One region of the Providencia sp. 6390 genome, then DNA from elsewhere that is predicted to be linked to it. Evidence: riboswitches for the same ligand, from Rfam matches in the RefSeq annotation. Region 1 holds a riboswitch; each other region holds the start of a gene.
What was found. Region 1 has a riboswitch for thiamine pyrophosphate ahead of thiC (phosphomethylpyrimidine synthase ThiC). Riboswitches for the same ligand answer to the same signal wherever they lie in the genome.
Positions count from the first base shown of each region.

Region 2: linked by a shared signal. The riboswitch ahead of thiD (bifunctional hydroxymethylpyrimidine kinase/phosphomethylpyrimidine kinase) and the one ahead of thiC (phosphomethylpyrimidine synthase ThiC) in region 1 are both predicted to bind thiamine pyrophosphate.
Region 3: linked by a shared signal. The riboswitch ahead of thiB (thiamine ABC transporter substrate binding subunit) and the one ahead of thiC (phosphomethylpyrimidine synthase ThiC) in region 1 are both predicted to bind thiamine pyrophosphate.

Region 1 covers NZ_JBYVYL010000014.1:18,567-26,386, forward strand. The annotation lists gene thiH (2-iminoacetate synthase ThiH) at 1-922, opposite strand, end outside; gene AC3Z9T_RS20685 (thiazole synthase) at 919-1,689, opposite strand; gene thiS (sulfur carrier protein ThiS) at 1,692-1,892, opposite strand; gene AC3Z9T_RS20695 (HesA/MoeB/ThiF family protein) at 1,880-2,638, opposite strand; gene thiE (thiamine phosphate synthase) at 2,701-3,339, opposite strand; gene thiC (phosphomethylpyrimidine synthase ThiC) at 3,323-5,272, opposite strand; TPP riboswitch at 5,460-5,570, opposite strand; gene AC3Z9T_RS20710 (HAD family hydrolase) at 5,634-6,296, opposite strand; gene AC3Z9T_RS20715 (ABC transporter ATP-binding protein) at 6,317-7,333, opposite strand; gene AC3Z9T_RS20720 (ABC transporter permease) at 7,333-7,820, opposite strand, start outside.
Region 2 covers NZ_JBYVYL010000001.1:564,261-572,080, reverse strand. The annotation lists gene fbaB (class I fructose-bisphosphate aldolase) at 1-667, shown strand, start outside; gene thiD (bifunctional hydroxymethylpyrimidine kinase/phosphomethylpyrimidine kinase) at 712-1,509, opposite strand; TPP riboswitch at 1,563-1,653, opposite strand; gene pagP (lipid IV(A) palmitoyltransferase PagP) at 2,082-2,657, shown strand; gene AC3Z9T_RS02775 (amino acid permease) at 2,820-4,202, opposite strand; gene mgrB (PhoP/PhoQ regulatory lipoprotein MgrB) at 4,399-4,530, opposite strand; gene AC3Z9T_RS02765 (helix-turn-helix domain-containing protein) at 5,117-5,500, shown strand; gene yidA (sugar-phosphatase) at 5,599-6,414, shown strand; gene brnQ (branched-chain amino acid transport system II carrier protein) at 6,628-7,820, shown strand, end outside.
Region 3 covers NZ_JBYVYL010000007.1:199,386-207,205, forward strand. The annotation lists gene rapA (RNA polymerase-associated protein RapA) at 1-162, opposite strand, end outside; gene AC3Z9T_RS15635 (DNA polymerase II) at 558-2,909, opposite strand; gene thiQ (thiamine ABC transporter ATP-binding protein ThiQ) at 2,962-3,669, opposite strand; gene thiP (thiamine/thiamine pyrophosphate ABC transporter permease ThiP) at 3,662-5,266, opposite strand; gene thiB (thiamine ABC transporter substrate binding subunit) at 5,242-6,246, opposite strand; TPP riboswitch at 6,307-6,404, opposite strand; gene rppH (RNA pyrophosphohydrolase) at 6,518-7,051, shown strand; gene ptsP (phosphoenolpyruvate--protein phosphotransferase) at 7,056-7,820, shown strand, end outside.

The sequences.
Region 1 (7,820 bases):
GAAAGTAGGGGGATTCTCGTGTTGATAGAGACAATTCAACATCCGGTGCTAGTAAACGAAATGCACAAATTAGTTGTACTAACTCGGTTTCATTCATCAATGAAGCAGGCTCTATGCCACCAGCACAGGGACGCAATCGAGGAAACGAAATCGAATAACGAGTTTGCCAATAACGTTTTTGTAGGTAAATAAGGTGTTCTGCGACCATATAGCAGTCAGTACGCCAATTGTTTGATAAACCAATCAAAGCGCCAAGACCAATTTTATCAATACCTGCTTGGCCTAAACGATCGGGAGTTTCTAATCGCCAATGAAAGTCCTGTTTTTTACCTTTAAGATGATGTAGTTGATAGGCCGGTTCATGGTAAGTTTCTTGGTAAACCATTACACCATCTAATCCTAATGTTTTCAGCTCTGCATATTCCTCGGTACTGAGTGGCTGCACTTCCATCATTAATGAACTGAAATAGCGGCGTATCGTCGGTAAATGCTCGCGAAAATAATCCATGCCTACTTTTGTTTGATGTTCTCCAGTGACTAATAGCAAACTATCAAAGCCAATTTTGCGAATGGTTTCGCATTCATTGATGATTTCTGTTCTATCGAGCGTCTTACGTTTTATACGATTGCTCATTGAAAAGCCACAGTATGTACAATCATTGGCACATAAATTGGAGAGGTACAATGGAACATAGAAACCCACGGTATTACCAAAACGTTGACGCGTTAATCGTTGGGCTTTTTGCGCCATTTGTTCGATAAATGGACGAGCTGCCGGTGACAGCAATGCCATAAAATCATCTAATGTTAATGTGTGGCTAGCCAGTGCATATTGAACATCTTGAGTGGTCTTCGCATTGATGCGTAAGGTCAGATCATCCCAATCAAGCTGCTGCCAGCGTTGACGGAAGCTGTTGTTCATTGTAATGCTCCCAAAAACTCAGTTAATGGGCTAGAAGCTTCAGCGTGCTGTTTTGGTGCGGCTAGCCCTGCAAGTCGCGCAAATTCAGCAGATTCAAGTGCTAATTTAAATGCTTCAGCCATGAGAACAGGGTTTTTAGCAACCGCAATGGCGGTATTGACTAGTACTGCATCTGCACCCATTTCAATAGCTTCAAGTGCGTGACTTGGTGCACCAATACCCGCATCAACCACCACGGGAACAGTCGCTTGTTCAATGATGATCTGTAGCATTTCTTTGGTCGCTAGCCCTTTGTTGGTGCCAATTGGTGAACCGAGAGGCATTACTGCTGCACAGCCCACCTCTTCGAGGCGGCGGCAAAGAACAGGATCGGCACTACAATAAGGAAGAACAACAAAGCCTTCTTTGACCAGTTGTTCAGCTGCAATCAGTGTTTCAATGGGATCGGGGAGTAAATATTTCACATCTGGGTGGATTTCCAGTTTTACCCAACGAGTGCCTAGTGCTTCACGAGCAAGTCGAGCTGCAAAAATGGCTTCTTGCGCATTTTTAGCACCGGATGTGTTCGGTAATAACTTCACGCCAATTTCTTGTAATGGTTTTAAAATACCATCATTGCTGCCACGTAAATCGATACGTTTCATCGCCATCGTCACCAATTGGCTACCCGATGCTGAAATAGCATCTTGCATCAGTGTCGGGTTGGCAAATTTGCCCGTACCAGTAAAAAGGCGTGATTGAAAAGTAACATCTGCAATTGTTAACATGTTTAGCCCCCTGCAATGGCTTGGAACAGTAAAATATTGTCTTGGTCATTCACCAGATGTGAATCCCATTGATGACGTGGAATGATGACTTGATTAATGGCTAGCGCAGTACCTGCTGTATTTTGTTTTAAAGCCACTAACAATTGAGTCACCGATAATGGAGCCGTAAACTCCATCGGTTGGTCATTAATTACAAGGCGCATGTTTCTTCTCGGCAGACTGGGCATTGAACAGAAGGTGTCAGTTGCAATGTATTCCATTGTTGATTTTTACCATCAAATAAACGTAATTTACCGCTGAGCGATGAAGGTAACCCAATCAGTAACTTGATGGCTTCCAATGCCTGCAATGTACCAATCACACCGACAACAGGGCCAAGCACACCTGCGGTACGACAATTTCTCTGAGGCTCTTCTTGGTCTGGGTATAAACAGGCGTAACAACCGTTATTGAATGGGGGCTCAAGTACCATCAATTGCCCTCCAAAACCGACCGCACTACCACTCACTAATGTTGTATTAGCGATGACACATGCTGCATTGACTGCATGACGAGTTGCCATGTTATCGCAACAATCGAGTACTAAATCGACTTGCCTAACTAAAGGCAGTAAGGTTTTAGCATCGAGTTTTTGTTGTAGAACATGTGTTTTAACTAAAGGGTTCAACTGCTGGAGGCGCTCAGCAGCGAGTTTCGCTTTCGATTGTGGAATGTTATTGCTACTGTAAAGCACTTGTCTTTGCAGATTAGAAATATGCAACTCATCGTGATCGGCAAGCCATAATTCACCGACACCCGCTGCCGTTAAATACAACGAAGCAGGAGAGCCTAAGCCTCCTAGCCCAACAATTAATACTTTACTCGCTTTGAGTTTAGCTTGTCCTTCAGGACCAACATCTTCGAGCAATAACTGACGACTATAACGCATAAATTCGTGATCATTTAACATGATATGCTCCTTGAATTAACCGATCGGCTTGATGAAACAAACGATCGGCCTGATCCAGGTAATCAGTGATTTTCCACCAGCTGCAATAAGGTTTTTGTCGCTGCTAGCCAGTCATCCGCTTTGGTAATCGCGCTAACTAGCGCGACACTACCCACTCCAGTAGCGAGAACGGCTGGTACCTTATCGATAGAGATCCCTCCGATAGCCACTGTGGGATAATCAGGGGTTGCCTCAACCATCGATTTTAGTGTTGCTAACCCTTGCGGTGATGATGGCATCGCCTTGGTTTCGGTAGGAAAAATATGACCCATTGCGATATAAGAAGGGCGCACTGATTTAGCGATAGCGAGCTCATGTTCATCATGTGTTGAAATACCTAAGCGCAGCCCCGCTTGATGTATCGCTACAAGGTCTGTTGTCTCAAGATCTTCTTGTCCTAGATGAACGCCATAAGCCCCAAGCTCAACGGCTAATTGCCAATAATCATTGATGAATAATCGTGCATTGTGTTGTTTTCCTAGCACAATGGCTTGTTGGATCTCATCACGGACTTCATCATTTTGTTTGTCTTTAATGCGCAATTGGATGGTGGTAACACCTGCATTGAGCAGGCGTTCGATCCATTCAACAGAGTCCACAACAGGGTATAAACCGAGATGCTGTTCTGTGGGTGGGAAAGGCGTGTTAGGCAATTTTTTCATCAGTCATTACCTCTGCACTGTGATACAGCTCGCTACCATGAGCACGGAATGCTTCAGACATTTGTTCCATGCCAGCTTCTTTTTTTGCCGCATAATCACGAACTTCTTGTGAGATTTTCATCGAGCAGAATTTAGGCCCACACATAGAACAGAAATGCGCTACTTTGCCTGAAGCTTGCGGTAGCGTTTCATCATGATAGGCACGTGCCGTGTCAGGATCTAAAGCAAGGTTGAACTGGTCTTCCCAACGGAATTCAAAACGTGCTTTAGACATCGCATTATCACGGATCTGTGCACCGGGGTGGCCTTTAGCAAGGTCGGCGGCATGAGCGGCTATTTTGTAAGTAATCAGTCCTTGTTTGACATCCTCTTTATTCGGTAGCCCTAAGTGTTCTTTCGGCGTGACATAACACAGCATTGCACAACCAAACCAGCCAATCATTGCCGCACCAATACCCGATGTGAAATGATCATAACCCGGTGCAATATCGGTGGTGAGTGGGCCGAGTGTATAAAAAGGTGCTTCATGACAGTGTTCCAATTCTTCAGTCATGTTGCGGCGGATCATTTGCATGGGTACATGCCCTGGGCCTTCGATCATCACTTGAACATCGTATTCCCAAGCGATTTTAGTCAACTCGCCTAATGTATGTAGCTCCGCAAATTGCGCTTCATCATTGGCATCTTGAATAGAGCCGGGGCGTAATCCATCACCGAGTGACAGTGAGACATCATAAGCGGCGCAAATCTCACAAATTTCACGGAAGTTTTCATATAAAAAGTTCTCTTGGTGATGTGATAGGCACCATTTCGCCATAATCGAGCCGCCACGAGAAACAATACCTGTCAGACGTTTTGCAGTCATGGGGACATAACGCAATAGTACGCCTGCATGGATCGTAAAGTAGTCGACACCTTGCTCTGCTTGTTCAAGTAGTGTATCGCGGAACATCTCCCATGTGAGATTTTCAGCAACACCATTCACCTTTTCTAACGCTTGGTAGATAGGAACAGTACCGATTGGCACAGGGCTGTTACGTAAAATCCATTCACGAGTTTCATGGATATAACGACCAGTAGACAGATCCATCACAGTATCTGCGCCCCAACGCGTCGACCAAATCAGTTTTTCAACTTCTTCCTCAATGGAAGAAGTGACCGATGAGTTACCGATATTGGCGTTCACTTTGACTAAAAAGTTACGACCAATAATCATCGGTTCAGATTCAGGGTGATTGATGTTGGCTGGAATGATGGCGCGGCCTGCTGCTACTTCTTGGCGAACAAACTCAGGGGTAATGTTTTCAGGTAAATTAGCGCCAAAGCCTTGGCCAGGGTGCTGTTGAAGTAATACTTCACCGCGAATACGCTCGCGCCCCATATTTTCACGAATGGCAATAAATTCCATTTCTGGGGTGATGATACCTTTGCGTGCGTAGTGCAGTTGAGTTACACACTGACCAGCGATTGCTTTTAAAGGCTGTGGGCGATGATTAAAACGTAAATGATCTAGTCCTGCATCGGCTAAGCGCTGTTGGGTAAAGTCAGAGCTGAGACTATCAACTTGGGTGGTATCATTTCTTTCGCGTATCCAAGTCTCACGAATTTTATTTAATCCTTTATGAACGTTCAGTTCGGAAGCTGGGTCACCATAAGGGCCTGATGTATCATAAACAGGGACTGGCTCGTTATCTTCAAGTTGCGGGTTGTCTTTATCACCACCGACTAAGGTTTGAGATAGCTGGATTTCACGCATAGGAACCTGAATATCATCCCTTGAACCCGTCAGGTAGATGCGTTGTGAATTCGGAAATGAAACACCAGAAATGGTATTGATGAAGTCTTCAGCTGCATCACGTTGTTGTTTACGCGTACGCGCAGGTGCCGCTTTTGGCGAAAGATCGGTCGTAGGGATAACATTATTTTGGGACATAGCAATTTCCTGACATTGTCACGAGCAAATATATTGCTCTGGTTTATCGTAAGAAAGTTGCTTGTCTGGAGTCGGATGGAGTAATGGTAAGACGTTGCGTTTTAATTTTGCTGTGTTGTTAGTTTCGCCGTGTTGCTCGTTTTTTCATCAACCTAAATGTGAGGGCGAAATAACCAAAATTGGACGCTAAAAGATTACTCTTGTTCCCTTCGCAGGTATTAACCCGATCAGGTTCCGCGGATCCCGAATTAACGGTCTCAGCTCGTGATTGAATCACTGAGCACTCCGACAAGAAGTTCCAGTATAATTAGCTTTATAAAAACTACAAGCTTACTTGTACGCTAATAATATTTGGTTAAGGCTAAAGCTGCCACGTATACTGTCGCCAGTTATTTTCTGCGGCGGCTTGCTGTAGTTTTTGATCGCCATTGACAATAAACACTTCATCGGAAAATTGGCACATTGGTAGATCATTGGTAGAGTCGGTGTAAAAATAACAATAGGCATCGGTGATTGGCTGGTGGCTGATCCACTGTAATAGACGTTTAACTTTGCCTTGCTTAAAGGTTGGAATACCTTCAATTTCAGTGGTGTAGCAACCATTTTGTTGTTTGATATCGATACCCATAGCCACGTCAGCACCAAAGCGTTGAGCGATCTTTTTGACAATAAATGAAACCGTTGCGGAGATCACAATGATTGGGATCTGCTGCTGCCGATAGTGATCTAGGGTGCGGATCCCGTCAGGGTACATGCGTGGGACGATCACCTCATCGATAAAATTGTCTAGCCACAGATCAATTTGTTGAACGGTGATACCTGATAGCGCCTGTAAGCTAAAACGCAGGTAAGTCGCCATATCAAGCGTGCCTGCATTATATTGAGCCATCATCTGTTTGTCGGCCTCAACAAAACGAGGGTCAGTAATCACTTGCTTATCCCACAGGTATTGAGTCCACAATACGCTGCTATCTCCTTCGATTAAGGTGTCATCTAAATCAAAAACAGCCAATTTGTTTTGCATTGTGTTCCTTTCTATTGCTGCTAACTGAGCGCACGAATTTCATTTTTATTAAACATTAACTCAAGGCGTGTGCCTGGCTCAAATAAACGCTCTGACGAGCGGTTAAGTAAGTCGACTGTCATATTACCCGCTTGGGTATTAACTGAGTAACGAATAATATTGCCCAACAACTGATGATCGAGAATGATGGCATCAACAGGGTGTGAAATATGATCGCCATAGTGACGTCCTGCTTCTTTAACATAGATGGATTCAGGGCGAATAGCGAGTGTGCCTTGTAAATTAAGCCCCAATAAGGCATTGGCTTTGTCGGCTTCAACAAGGTTATAGTTACCCATAAAACGGGCCACAAACTCACTTGCCGGCTGAGTGTAAATATTTTCAGCCGTATCGCTCTGGATAATTGCCCCTTTATTCATTAAAAAGATGCGATCAGACATGATCATCGCTTCATCTTGATCATGAGTAACAAAAATAGTGGTAAGCTTAAGTTCGCGTTGAATATGGCGGATCTGTTGGCGCAAGTGTTTACGAATACGTGCATCCAGTGCAGAAAGTGGCTCATCAAGTAATAATATTTGTGGCTTCATCACTAACGCACGAGCTAAGGCAACGCGCTGACGTTGACCACCAGAAAGTTGATGAGGGAATTGTTGTTCTTTACCCTGTAGTTCGACCATCTCTATCACTTCAGCAACCGCTTTCTTGCGTTCGCTGCTATCCACTTTGCGCATTTTTAAACCAAAGGCAATATTGTCTTCAACGGTCATGTTTGGAAACAGTGCATAACTTTGAAACACCATACCCACGCCGCGCTGTTGGGCGGCTTGTTGGGTAATATTTTTGCGGTTGATATAAAGCTCACCATTATCAGGTTGTTCAAGACCCGCAATACAACGCAATAATGTCGACTTTCCACAGCCGCTTGGCCCTAATAGGGTAATAAATTCACCTTTTTCAATGGTAAATTGAATGTTCGAGAACACTTGGTTTGGGCCGAATGATTTACTCAAATTTTCAGCAATCACATAACTCATTATTCATCTCCAGAACGGCTCATACGAGTCGCTAGCCAAGTCAGTAGCAAGGTAAATAGGAAATAAGACATCACTAACGCAGAGGTAAAGTGACCACTGGTTTGACGCATATTGAATAGGTAGATTTGTAGCGTTTCATAACGGGTGCCGACTAAAATATTGGCAAACACAAATTCACCCATTAAAAATGAAAATGAAATCAGCAAGGAAACTAATAATCCTTTGCGGATATTTGGCAATATAATCAATAAAAAGGCTTTAAAAGTACTTGCTCCTAACAAATGTGCCGCATCCATCAGGTCATGCAAGTTAATACCTTGGAAACTATTTGCTAGCGCGCGGTACATAAAAGGTAATGTGATGGTGAAGTAAGTTCCAATCAGGATCCACGGCGTACCAACTAACATAAAAGGTTCATCGGCGAAAATTTGCAATAACCCAACGGAGGAAACGACAGGTGGGATCGCAAATGGAAGGATAATCAATA
Region 2 (7,820 bases), on a different contig from region 1:
ATTTTTAGTGAAACTAAATCATAACGAAACACTCAGTTACCCAGCTCAATACGATCAAACATTATACGCGAGCGTCGAGCAAGCTTTTGAAATGGGTGCTGTTGCTGTAGGAGCTACCATCTATTTCGGCTCAATTGAATCACGTCGTCAAATTGAAGAAATCTCTGCCGCATTTGAACGTGCACATGAACTAGGTATGGTCACTGTATTGTGGGCCTATTTACGTAACCCCGCATTTAAAAAGGATGGTGTTGATTACCATTCTAGTGCGGACTTAACCGGACAAGCTAATCATATTGCAGCAACTATTGGCGCTGATATTGTGAAGCAAAAAATGGCTGAAAATAACGGTGGCTATAAAGCCGTTGGATTTGGTCATACTGATGAACGCGTCTACACAAAGCTGACAACAGATAACCCGATTGATCTGGTTCGTTATCAATTAGCTAATTGCTATATGGGACGTGCCGGATTGATTAACTCAGGCGGCGCCGCTGGGCAGAATGACTTAAGTGAATCAGTACGCACTGCTGTTATCAATAAGCGTGCAGGTGGAATGGGGCTGATCTTAGGCCGTAAAGCCTTCAAAAAATCAATGCAAGAAGGCGTAGCACTGATTAATGCCGTACAAGATGTTTACCTCAGTAAAGAAGTCACTATTGCTTAAACCTTCTTTAATTAGCCCTCAATATTTGAGGGCTTTTTGCTTTCTTACCACCATGCATGAAAATGGTGTACAGGCCCAATACCTGAGCCGACTTCTAAACTATCTGCTTGTTCTAATGCTGCCTGTAAGTAAGCTTTTGCTTCAGAAACTGTCGTTTGCCAATCAACAAAACGTGGCCTCAAGGCAGCCAATGCTGCTGATAATGTACAGCCTGTTCCATGCGTATGGCGTGTATTGACTCTCGGTGAGGTAAAACGCCATTCACCTTCAAGAGTAATTAACCAATCAGGGCTTTCGTTGTCGCTTAAATGCCCTCCTTTCATTAACACCGCCTTACAACCCATTTTAAGTAACCGATGGCCTTGGTCTAACATTTGGCTTTCTGTATGAGCCACAGGCTCATCAAGCAATGCTGCTGCTTCAGGTAAATTAGGCGTTATCAATGAAACTAGTGGTAGCAGTTCACTCCTCATCGCATCAACTGCATCAGGAAGTAGCAATGGATCACCACTTTTCGCAACCATTACCGTATCTAAAACCACATATGGAATAGGATATTGCTTTAGCGCTTGAGCGACGACTTCAATCACTTTTTGATTAAATAACATGCCTATTTTAGCGCTATCAATACGCACATCGCTAAGGACGGATTCAAGTTGCGCAGCCACAAAACTATCAGGTAGTTCATGTACTAATTGTACACCGTGAGTGTTTTGTGCAACCAATGCTGTCATCACACTAGTGCCATAAGCGCCGAGCGCTGAAAATGTTTTCAAATCAGCTTGGACCCCTGCACCGCCCGATGGATCGGTCCCAGCAATAGTTAACGCATTGATTCTCATGAAATGTCACTCCTCAAGCACAGGGTAAGGAGCGGTCATATAGGAAGGGTTATCACTGACGCTTCCGACTTCCCTACGCTGGCATTATCCAGATCAGGTGATACGGGTGCTTCTCAGTCTTCATCGACGCCCCGAGCCAAAACTACTTGATTAGTATCGCACTTTTTTTCACAAAAAACCCCTACAAAATCACTGTGTAATAGTCAAAAAATTCTGTGGAAGATCTAAGCGGGATTTATTCCTTCCCAACAACTTCATCGAACAAAGTAAAAGGCTGATATCCACTTTGTAAGTAGGAATAATTGTCAACCAGCTGCTGAAAATCTTTACACCATAGAATTTCTTGTTTGCTTAAAGCAAATCATACGAGAGAATGAAATTCTTCAAACCCAAATCCCACACAATTCAGATAAACTCCACTATTAGATAAACTAAATTAGTGCTGTTATATCACTTCTAGGTAATCTAAAATAATTAGTAAGCATAGCGTTTCGTGAGAAATAATATTCATTCTCACAATTAATATTTAAACCTATAACATAAAACGTGCATTAACCTGAGTCGGATTTACAATGAGAGTTAACAAAAAATTGCAGCTAGCTGTAGGAACCACCTTTTTGATGGCATCCTCTATCTGCACAGCTTCATCGACCTCAACAGATCAGCCATCTGAGGGGTTATGGGATAAATTTACCCGAAATGTCAGTACCACGTGGGATTCAGATCAATATGAAGTATATCTTCCGGTATTAACATGGCATAACCGCTTTACTTACGATAAAGAAAAAACAGATAGCTATAATGAAAACCCATGGGGTTTTGGACTAGGTAAGTATCGCTACGATGAAGATAATGATTGGCATTCGTTATACGCCATGGCATTTATGGATTCACATAATAAAGTAGAGCCAATTGTAGGCTATGGTTTCCAAAAAATGTGGGTGCCAGGTGATTTGGATGGCTTTAGAATGGGGGCAGGTTTCACATTAAGTGTGACTGCAAGGGATGATTACTATTATATTCCAATCCCAGTACCACTTCCGCTGGTTTCTGTTGAATATGACAAGCTATCATTACAAGCGACTTATATACCAGGAACTTATAACAACGGTAATGTGCTATTTGCATGGTTACGTTGGCAATGGTAATGAATTAGCATATTCACAAATCAAAAATGGCCGGTGTGCATTATGTCACCGGCCATTTTATTCACTATACTCTTCATACTACAAGTCGCGGCACCTTTCGTTAATGCATAAGTGACCACGTTCACTTGTTGCCTAGCTGCATCTCGAATTATTTAGAGGATCCTAATGTGTTACTTGCGCTTTCTTGTCAGCATTTTCTTGTTTTTTAGCGCCTGAGAATTGGTAACCAACCCATAGAACTGCAATCCATACTGGCATAATTAGAACCGATATTCTTAAACCATCCATCATTAAAATGATAACTAATATCAACGCTAAAAATGCTAAACACAAATAGTTGCCGAACGGATACCAAATACTTTTAAATTTAGTTTCAATCCCTTGCCTGTTCATTTCAGCTCTAAATTTTAGGTTAGAGACACAAATCATAATCCAATTCAGTACTAGTGTTGTTACAACCAGTGTCATTAGTAGCTCGAATGCTTTACCTTCCATGATAAAATTAATCAAAATACCGCCCGATGTTGCGATCCCAGACACAATCAGTGCCATAACAGGTACGCCACCTTTGTTAATTTTTGAAAGGAATTTTGGGGCATTTTGTTGTTGAGCCAAACCAAACAGCATACGGCTAGTACAGTATGCAGCACTGTTATAAACAGAAAGTGCCGCAATCAAAATAATCACATTCAATGCGTTAGCTACTAACATGTCACCCAATTCATGGAATATCAAAACGAATGGACTAGTTTTACCATCTAAGTTAACCCATGGGTAAAGCGCTAACAGTACAGTCAAAGAACCGATATAGAAAATAAGGATACGATAAACAACTTGATTGATTGCTTTTGGAATACTTTTTTCAGGCTCTTCCGCTTCAGCTGCGGTGATCCCCACTAATTCCAACCCACCGAAAGAGAACATAATAATGGCTAATGCCATCAGTAACCCAATAAAGTCATTAGCAAAGAAACCGCCATGCTCCCATAAATTGGTAATACTGGCCTGTGGGCCACCTTTACCACTAAATAGCAAGTAACAACCAAAAATAATCATGGCGATAACTGCAATCACTTTGATGAGCGCAAACCAAAATTCTGTTTCGCCATAAGAGCGAACATTGACTAAATTCACCGCGTTAACTGCAATAAAGAATACGGCAGCAGAAACCCAAATCGGCAGGTCAGGCCACCAACGGCGCATATATTCACCAGCAGCGGTAAGCTCTGTCATCCCAACAAGGATGAACATAAACCAGTAATTCCAACCCGATAGAAAGCCAGCAAAGCCACCCCAATACTTAAATGCAAAGTGACTAAATGAACCTGCAACAGGTTCTTGAACAATCATTTCACCCAGCTGACGCATGATCAGAAAGGCAATGAACCCACATAATGCATACCCTAACAATACCGAAGGGCCTGCCATCTTAATGGTTGTTGCTATACCGAGAAACAGCCCTGTACCAACCGCCCCCCCCAAAGCAATCAACTGGATATGCCTATTCTTTAATCCACGCTTTAGCGTCTGCTGCTCTTGCGCCATAACTTTACCCTTATCATCCTATTTACTTGCTTGTTATCTCTATTATTGAGCTAAGCATACAAGTTTATTTGAATTTTGTTATTAACAACACTACTTAAAGATGCTCTCTGTTGGATCAGCGATCACTATCTCATTAAAAATTGATAGGTTGTGACAAAAACAGAGGCAGCACAGTATGGCGTATTAAAGGGCAAATTCAAAACGGTAATAAGTCAGTTATTTGACATATTCCAAATATAAAGTTTTCACCACCTTGATCACACAATCTATCCATCGCTAGCAGATATAAAAAAATACAGCCGAAAACGGCAAAAATAGCGATGAGCAATTTGTATTTCAACCCAACATCTCCTTCAGCATAAACATTATTTAGCTATTGGTTTTCAGTCATTTATGTCAATTCTAAAAACTCAAAGTGTCATCCAATCTATGGGGGGCAATTTCTAACTCCTCAAGCTTACTTCAATGGCTATTTCAAAATTTGAGGAAAATGCGTAATTCATGTCAATTTTCGTATTTATGCTCAATTTTCCAGCTAATGAGTATAAAAATGGCTTAACTGGCTTTTTTTTCATCTATTTACTGTCAATACCGCACAACCAGCCTTTGTCATGTTCAAACGAAGTTGTGTATACTTCAGCTACTCCATTTGATGCATGAGTTATTAATGCTTATTTTTTCAGCATACTAAAACTATGTTTATCTGTTCGGGGTCTGAGTGACTACAGGTACACAGTGGATTTTCCTACCTTTTGTAGCGTGCTCATGTTTTGGGTTCGGACAGCAGATGTTTTACTACTGTTCTTAGTCGTAAAATTGAGGAATAGTGCTTTAACTCATCTAGTTAACTAAAATATTTCTGTTTTGAACAAAATTTCACATGCACAGGTCAACAACTTCAGTAATTAATTGAGATGCCACAAGATAATCATTTAGCCCTCGTCTATGCTTTAAGTAAATGGATCGAAGAACACTTAGGTCGAGTTATCCATTTAGAAGAACTTGCTGCCTATTCAGGCTATTCGCTATGGCATATGCAAAAGATCTTTAAAGAAGTGACTGGAATTTCATTAGGTAAATACATCCGCCAGCGCCGTCTTGCAGGCGCAGTGAACCTACTAAGAAACAGCGAGCAATCTATTTTTGACATCGCGCTAGATTTTGGGTTTGGCTCGCAATCACATTTCACTTATATGTTCCGAAAAGAATATGGGATAACCCCGTTTGATTTCAGGCAAAATAGTGATATTGATCTAGACGTTAAAGAACCACTACATTTAAGCCATACCCATGATTAAGTATTTCACTAAGTGATACTTTTCATGTTTGGCTAATTTACATTTTGTGTAAATAGAGTAAGGTACTTCAGTAAAAACATCATTAAACGGAGGCGTTGATGTCTATCAAACTGGTAGCAATTGATTTAGATGGTACTCTACTCAACTCTCAGCACCAAATCACCCCAGCAGTCAAAGATGCGGTCTTACAGGCAAAGCATAACGGTATCCATGTAGTTCTTGCCTCAGGGAGGCCATTTTCAGGGATCTTCCCTTACCTTCAACAGCTAGGCCTAGACAACGCTTCGGACTATTGCATCAGCAATAACGGCAGTGTTATCCATCAAGCCAATGATGGAACGCATTTAATTGAAAACCTGCTGGATTTTGCTGACTACCAATACTTCGAATCTTTAGCTAATGAAGTTGGCGTGCATATGCATGTGCTGGCACAAAACACCATGTTTACGGCAAACCGCCATATCAGCCACTATACCGTTCATGATGCTTACCTCACCAATACACCTCTTGTGTATTGCCCTGCAAGTGAAATGGATCCTAGCCTAAAATTCACCAAGTTTATGATGATTGACCAACCAGAAAAACTCAGTGTTGGTATTAGTTATATTCCTGAAGATACCTTTGAAAGTTATTCGCTGATGAAAACCAGCCCTTATTTTTTAGAGATCTCCAGTAAAACAGCGAGTAAAGGTGCTGCTTTACAACTGATTTGCGAAAAATTAGCTATTACACCAGACAAAGTGATGAGTATTGGCGATCAAAATAACGACTTACAAATGCTTCAATATGCCAAGATCCCTGTAGCAATGGGTAATGCGATCGATAATATTCGCAATATTGCCAAGTTTATCACTGCAACTAACAATGAAGATGGCGTCGCTGTCGCACTAAATAAATTTATAAACCAACAATAAATCCATAGGCAGTGTTATTCACTGCCAATCAAACCAACTGCAATATATAAAGTCAACCCATCCCCCATAATGCCATCGCTTCACTACTAGCTAAAGTCAAATAACCTTTTAGCGTCTGACGCTACCATCGAAATTTGATACTATCTACGCCTTTAAAAACACTGTAATACAAAAATATTCATTACAAAACAAACATTACAAACAGGTAGTAACATGTTTTCAACTAAAGATATGATAATTCTTGGGATGATGGTCTTTGCCCTCTTTCTCGGTGCAGGCAATATTATTTTCCCTCCTATGGCAGGCTACCAATCAGGGGTAGATTGGTTTAATACATCACTTGGTTTCATTATCACAGGCGTTATTCTTCCTTTTATTACACTAGTGACTGTTGCAGTAAAAGGCCGAGGAGAAAAGCTTTCAGTTGATTTACCTAAATGGGTTGCTGTTATTTTTTGGGTAGCCCTGTATTTAATTGTTGGCTCAACATTTGCGATGCCTAGAGTCACCAATACCGCATTTGAAATGGGGTTCATTCCTTTAGGTTTTGTGGAGAAAGATACGACCTCTCATTTAATCTTTGCATTACTCTTTAATATTTGCTCCCTATTCTTCATGCTTAAACAAGGCACAATGATCAGTGCTATTGGCAAATTCATGACGCCTGCACTGCTAATACTATTAGTTGCCGTTGGCGTCGCCGTTGTGGTTGAACCGTTATCACCCATTAATGAACCCGTAAAACAATATGCAGATTATGCTTTCTTTAGCGGTGTGATTGATGGCTATCAAACTATGGATGTTTTATCAGCGATGGCATTTGGCGGTATTGTAGCTAGAGCTTTAGCCTCTAAAAATATTACCCAGCCTCGTACCGTTGCGTTTATCACCATAAAAGCAGGATTAATTTCAGTTAGTTTATTAGCCGCTCTCTATATTTGTTTATTTTACCTTGGTGCGACTAGCGAACTAGTCGCAAGCACAGCCACTAATGGCGGACAAATATTTTCACGTTATGTTGATGTGTTATTTGGTTCTGTGGGCACTTGGATTATGTGTGGTATCGTTCTTTTAGCCAGTATGACAACCTTAGTTGGTGTCACCAGCGCTTGTGCTGATTACTTTGCAACATTCCACCATCGCTTAGGCTATCGCTTTTGGGTCATATTTTTCACATTGTTAACCACACTTGTTTCTACTTTTGGCTTAGATACCCTATTACGAGTTACCATTCCTGCTCTACTAATGATATATCCATCATCGGTTACCATTGTATTCCTACAATTTGCTCGCCGTTATATGGTCGCTCCGCGTATTTCTTACGGTATCACAATCGCTATAATTGTTTTTATGAGCTTGTTAGATACATTAAATTACTTGAAATTACTCAGCGATAGTATGAAGGA
Region 3 (7,820 bases), on a different contig from region 1:
CATCACACGGGTGATGGGGGCATCATTACGTGAGTAAAGTCGGTTTTCACCACTGGCGGGAAAAAGTAAAGTCACCATTCTGGCATCAATAGCCACAACGGCGCCTAATCCGAGTTCGCTTTCTGTATCGCTGATCCAGCGCTGACCAAGAGTAAATGGCATAGGTTTAACTCAGTTCCATAATTTTGATAGTTTATTTTTAGACTGTTGCAGGCAAATCACTTCATTGCCTTCACCCTGTGTTAGAAAATAAGAGTGTTAATTTTTGTCGTTGCCGGAGTGACAACGATCACTAAATACCCCGTAGGTTTTGTGCAGTAAAAGAAGTACGGGATACCAAAGGGGCGATATATTAATTCAAGCGAGGCTTATCGTCACCTGTTAAAAAAACATCAATGCATAAGGAATTCTATTATTTTGGTAGGATCACCTAATGCGTTGTTTTCTCTGATCCCAACAACTGATAGTTCCCATCAATATTCGCCACAAGACAGAACTAATAACTCACCATTATAGCAAAAAATTGCATAAAATTTAAGCCTAATTGATCTTCATTATCAAAACAACAAAGTGATCTGCCCAGTTAACAGCGTATCAAAATCCTCTTGTAAAAAAGGTAATATAGCATCAGCAATCGGCTTTATTTGTTTCAAAATATAATGTTCATAGTCAGGCGTTGAGGTGACAATTTCCAGTGGTTCAGGCCCTGCGAGCGTAATGATATAGCTGATCCAGCCGCCATTTTGATACTGCTGTGGGCGCTGTTGCTTTAAATTATATTCATCAGCTTGGCGAGCGGCTCTCACATGAGGGGGAACGTTACGTTGATAGTCAGATAATTTGCGCCGCAAGCGTTTACGATACACAAGGCGATCGTCATACTCACCGTTACGAATAGATTGCACATATTCACGAATAAACTCACGATAAGGTTGGCGATGAAAAATTCGCGTGTACAGCTCTTTTTGAAAGTATTGGGCGAGAGGGGTCCAATCCGAGCGGATAGTTTCTAAGCCACGAAATACCATGTTTTCACCACTGAGCCCTGCATAACGTTTTTTACTGCCAGATTCTGAACCACGGATCGTAGGCATTAAAAAGCGCCGATAATGAGTTTCGAATTCGAGTTCTAACACACCTTCTAATTGCCATTCATTGCGTAAATGTTCTTTCCACCAGTTATTTACATAGTCACGTAGTTCAAAGCCAATTTTTTGTGCTTGCTCCTCACTATGAGCTTCTTTTAGCCACACAAATGTTGAATCAGTATCGCCATAAATCACTTGATAGCCTTGAGACTCAATCAGCTCCTTAGTGATTTTCATGATTTCATGCCCACGCATGGTAATGGAAGCGGTAAGGCGAGGATCGAAGAAACGGCATCCTTCGGCGCCTAATACACCAGCAAAGGCATTCATAATGATTTTTAATGCTTGGGAGAGTGGTGCATTATGCTCTTTTTTGGCTTTATCACGACCTTGCCAAATATGGCTGACAATATCAGGCAAACAATGCACCGTTCGTGAAAACCATGCATGGCGAAAACCTGAAACAGAGTGCTGCCTTTCAGGATGTGCGAGTCCTTCAATCATACCTGCGGGATCAATCAAAAACGTGCGAATAATTGAGGGATACAAGCTTTTATAGTCAAGTACCAATACTGAGTCATACAGGCCGGGTCGTGAATCCATCACAAAGCCACCGGGGTTATGTTGTAGTTTCTGCTCTGTAAGATTGGGAGCAACAAACCCAAGACGATGTAACCGAGGGATATATAAATGTGAAAAGGCAGCAACTGAGCCACCCATACGATCGACAACCAGCCCCGTAACGGTAGATCGTTCTTGCAAGAAGGCCATTAAGTCCGTTTTTTCAAAAATACGATGGACTAAAATACAGTCCTGAATATTGTAATGAGCAAGTGCTGGCTTATCGTGTTGAAAACGACGATTGATTTCATCCATGCGATCATAAGGGCTATCAATGGCTTTTCCTTCACCTAATAATGTTTGAGCAACAGATTCAAGGCTAAAAGAAGGAAAATTCCATGTTGCGGCTTTTAAAGCATCGATACCATCAATAATCAAACGGCCTTCCGCTGATGCGAAAAATACCCCTTGTTTGAAACCATGTTCACGCCATTCTAATTTTTTACCTTGGCGACCAAATAGCAGTGGGATGCCATAACGCTCAGCATGTTTCTGTAGGACATTTAAATCAAACTGGATCAGGTTCCACCCAATAATGGCATCAGGATCATATTGCTGCATCCATCCATTAAGCTTGTCAATTAATTGTGGGCGACTATTAACATAAACTAATCGATGCCCATTGTTGAGTGCAGGACCTTGCTCTGGCCCTAACATAAACACGACATCATCACCACAGCCTGATAAGCCAATTGAATACAGCTCGCCATGTTGGCTGGTTTCGATATCTAAAGAGACTGCTTTAATGGTAGGACGATAATTTTCACAGGGTTTGAGTTTATATTCACCCCGCTGATTACGTGAAAACCAAACGGGGGCGGTAATAAAGCGCTCCATAAGATAACGTTCACAAGGGCGAATGTCGGTTTCAAGCAGTGAAATACCAAGTTCTAGGCAATTTTTATCTAAATTTTGTATCTGACGATATTGGGCGCTATAGATAGCGTAAACTTTTTCACGTTGAAAATCGGTCAGTTCAACAGGTCGGTAAGTGATATTGGTTTGCCCATCGAGTAAGTGTTTTATTTTTGGCAATGATGATTGAGGCAGAAACGCAACGGCTTGTTGATAGGGAACCGTCACTTTACGCGGGCCATTATCGGTGATCAACCAATAACTCACCTCAACGCCTTGGCGAGTATCTTTCCAATGGCGACTAATAATGAAGCCTTTTTCAGCAGGAGACATAAATTGAGGCATAGCTGGCTCGCATACAAAATCAACGAACCTACTATACGACAATGGTGGGTATTTATACAGTATTTTTTGTGATACCAAGTAACTCAGAGGCGGAACTTTTCCCTTGTAATAAGCCCTCAGTGCTACCATCATAGGCAATAATACCATTGGCAATCACGAGTGTTCTAGGGGCTATCTGTAAGGCATCTTCAACATTATGAGAGACCATCACTAAGGTGATACTTTTTGCTTGGCAAATCTCATCAAGCAACAACAGCATTTCGTTACGCAGAGCAGGGTCTAAGGCAGAAAAGGGTTCATCAAGCAGTAAAATCGGCTGCTGGCGGATCAGGCAACGTGCCAAAGCCGCTCGTTGTCGTTGCCCACCAGAGAGCTGAGCAGGGAGCCTATCAAGGAACTCATAAAGGCTAACTTGAGCAGCAATTAATTCAACTTGTTGTATTTGTGGTGGACTTAATCGTAAACCTGGATGTAGGCCTAAACCAATATTCTGTCTCACTGTTAAATGAGAGAATAGATTGTTTTCCTGAAATAACATCGAAACAGGGCGTTTTGCCGGAGGGGTAAAGGTGTGATCGGTGCCATTCAAATAAATTGTGCCACTTTTGGCAAATTGGAACCCGCTAATTAAGCTCAGTAAAGTGCTTTTTCCTGCTCCACTTGGCCCCATAACAGCAACTCGTTCACCTGCTTGGATAGCAAAATCAAACTGCATGTTTAGGTTGTCATACTGGTAATTTAGTTTAGTTAATTTAATCACGCTGTTTCCCTGATATGCGCTCAAGTAGGCTGAATAAGCCAAAACACAACAAAAGAAGCACCATCGCCGTGACGGCACCATCATTGGTACGATAAGCCCCAATTTGCTGATACAGGTAATAAGGTAGGGTGCGGAAGTCATCATTACCAAATAAAGCGACCACGCCAAAATCACCAATTGAAATTACACAAGCAAAAGCAAGGGCTTGGGCTAATGGTTTTTTTAATGCTTTTAACTCAATGATCCACAGTCGATTGAATCCACTGATAGCTAATGAATGGCATAGTGGATTATAACGCTCTGCCAGATCACGCATTGGGTTTTCGAGCACTTTTAATGCATAAGGGATAGCGAGTAATGCGTTGGTCATGATCACTAATGCATAAGGGGATTCAGGAATGCCTATTGTTTCATTGAATAGAATAAAAAAACCTGTCGCAAGAACAATGCCAGGCATGGCTAAAATGATCAATCCGCTCAATTCCATCGCCTGTCCAAGTTTGATAGCGCGACGCAAGCGTAATTCACGGCTACTCCATAGCAGCATCACTGTTAACAATACACATAATGTACCTGCACAAATAGCAATAAATAGAGAGGTTGAAGCGGCTTGCCACAGTGCTGATTGACTTAGTACTTCAAATAGTCGCCCATTTAAGCCATCTAAAACAATCGCCAGTAGAGGTGGAATTAATAGCAATATTGCTGCTGTGATAATGATGGTATCGCGAATACGACGAAAATAGTTATCAGCAGGATCATACCAATAATTATTTTGGCTGTGGCCAATTGAAAATAAGCTATTTATTTTTTGACTAAAGAACATTAAACCGATGCAGAAAAATAGTTGGATCAAGGCCAAAATGGCGGCTCTGCCAAGATCAAAATCATAACTGAGTGCCTGATAAATAGCTAATTCTATTGTGGTTGCCGCGGGCCCTCCCCCTAAAGCCAATACTGTCGCAAAGCTTGCAAAACATAGCATAAAAATCAGTGATGCTGTGGGTAGCATTTGCCGACGTAAATAAGGCCACTCTAAAATGCGAAATTGTTGCCACTCGTTAAGCCCTAATTGAGCAGCAATTTGTCGTTGCTCAATGGAAATATTCTCAAGCGACTGTAAGAGCATACGTGTTGCTAATGGCATATTAAAAAATATGTGAGCAAGTAATATGCCTTTGAGGCCATAGGGAGTAAATTGATATTCAAACCCAATCAAATGATAGAGTTGAGCCAGCCAGCCCGTTTTACCATAAACAGATAAAATACCAAATACTGCAACTAAAACGGGCAACACTAATGTCATGGCACAAAGACGTAACAACAGTGTTCGCCCGATGAAGCGCCGGCGGAATAGTGCGCGAGCCAATAAAATTGCGGGAAAAACTGAAAATATAGCAGATAAAAAAGCCTGCCAAAATGTAAAGCCAATGACATGCCATAAGTAGCTATCGTTGAAAATATCACCGATGGCTATTTCGGGTGAAAAAATACACAATGCGCCGAAAGCGAGCAATGCAACTGTGATTAACAAACCAGAGGCCAGTGCCCCTGGGATCAGCGATTTATTCATTAGCGAGTGACAGCTGACTGCCATAAACGAACCCATTCTTGACGGTATTTCGCAACTTCTTGTGCACTAAATTGTAATGATTTTTTCGGCATCGGTAGTGAGTTATATACCTCTGGGAGGGGGATATCGATCACTGGATACATCCAGTTGGTCGTCGGTAATGTACTTTGGAAATCAGGGGTTAACATAAACTGTAAGAACTGTTTGGCGAGCTCAGGTTGGGCGCTGTTTTTGAGCCGTGCGGCAACTTCTACTTGCATATAATGCCCTTCCTCAAACAAAGCGGCAGCATAGTTGTCTTTGTGATCGTTTAACATTTGATAGCCCGGTGATGAGGTATAGCTAAGAACAAAATCACCTTCGCCTTTTAAAAATAGCCCATACGCTTCGCTCCAACCTTTAGTGACAGTTAACGTTTTGTTGGCCATTTTTTTCCATGCATCTACAGATTGATCACCATAGAGTTTTTCAATCCACAATAGCAGGCCTAACCCGGGGGTACTGGTTCTTGGGTCTTGGTAAATAATTTTCCACGGCTGATTGCTATTTAATAGCTCATTCATACTTTTTGGTGGGTTAGGGATCTTGTTTGTGTCGTAGATAAAAGCAAAATAGCCATAATCATAAGGAATAAACGTTGAACTATTCCATTCGATAGGTAATTTCAGCGCTTGTGTGTTGATATCGGCAGCGGCAAACAAACCCGTACTTTCCGCTGAATCAATCAGGTTATTATCAAGACCAAGTACGATATCAGCTTTGCTTTTTTTTCCTTCCATACGAAGACGATTGAGCAAGGCAACGCCATCGCCAAGTGATACAAGTTTTAGTTCACAGTTACATTGTGCTTCGAAATTCTTTTTTATTTGTGGTCCGGGACCCCATTCAGCTGCAAAAGAGTCATAAGTGTAAACAGTCAGAGTGGGTTTTTCGGCCCAAGCGAGATGTGTAAAGCTAACGGTTGTTAATGTAATTAATGCGCCAAAGAGTGATTTTTTTAACATTTTTGTTCCTGCGTGAGAGTAAAAGCTACACAGGATTTGAGAGGGAACCATGGCGTTAAACGCTGACGGTAGCTCAAATCCCTACGCCGGTATTGCCCGGATCAGGTTCTACGGGTTAATTCTCAGCCTATATAATTTTGGCACCCCGTTGAGACAGTCGCTATTGTAGTGCCTTTGTGCATATCTGCAAACTCTATTGATATAGGTTTACCAGTTAGGGTATGTGTGAAACAATTAGCCATCTTTCAAATTTGGTTATTGAGGTAGTCTGGTGATCGATGATGATGGCTACCGCCCGAATGTAGGAATTGTAATTTGTAATCGGCAAGGGCAAGTTTTATGGGCCCGCCGCTATGGTCAACATTCATGGCAGTTTCCACAGGGGGGGATTAACCCCGGTGAATCGCCAGAACAGGCTATGTACCGTGAGTTGTACGAGGAAGTGGGCCTACAGCGTAAAGATGTTAGGTTGTTAGCTTCAACGCGCAATTGGCTGCGTTACAAATTACCCAAGCGTTTGGTGCGTTGGGATACAAAACCTGTTTGTATCGGGCAGAAACAGCGTTGGTTTTTACTACAACTGCAATGTAATGAAGCCGATATAAATGTTCAGCGCAGTAAATCGCCAGAATTTGATGGCTGGCGATGGGTGAGTTATTGGTACCCTGTTAGGCAAGTGGTTTCTTTCAAGCGTGAGGTCTATCGCCGCGTGATGAAGGAATTCGCACCTGTTGTGATGCCTCTACAGGAACAAAAACCAGCACAAAGACCTGCGTTTAATCATCGTAGGCGCGGAGCAAGGTAAGATCATGTTGACGCGTCTACGTGAAATTGTTGAAAAAGTCGCCATGGCGACAAGTTTAACTGAAGCGTTAGAGGTTTTGGTAAACGAAACCTGTAATGCTATGCAGACTGATGTTTGCTCTATTTACTTAGCTGACCATTCACGTCAATGTTACTACTTAATGGCAACCCGCGGGTTGAAAAAACCTAGCGGGATCGCTATTCGCCTTGGATTTGATGAAGGTGTTGTTGGCGCTGTCGGCCGTCAATCTGAAATGCTCAATCTTGCTGATATTCGCGAGCACCCTGAATTTAAATATCTCCCTCAACTCAAAGAAGAGCGTCTAAAAGCTTTTCTTGGTGTGCCTATCGTTTACCGACGTCAACTGCTGGGTGTATTGGTTGTTCAGCAACACGAACGACGTTTCTTCAGTGAAACTGAAGAGTCGTTTATGGTGACCTTGTCCATGCAATTGGCGGTCATATTGTCTCAGGCACAAGCTAAAGGGGTATTCGGGCAATATCGCCAGAGCCGCCTGAAAGCACTCCCTGTTTCTCAAGGCATTGTGATGGCTTATGGCTGGCAAGATAGCTCACAGCCTTCCTTAGAGAGTATTTGTGAAGCGACGGCACTCAATCAAAATATCGAAAAGCAACGGCTTATCACTGCGATTGAAAATGCTGCCTCAGAATGTCGACGCCTGAGCAAGCGCTTTATTGCCAACTCGCAAAAAGAAAGCGCAGCAATTTTCGATCTCTATAACCATTTACTTCATGATCCACAATTAAAA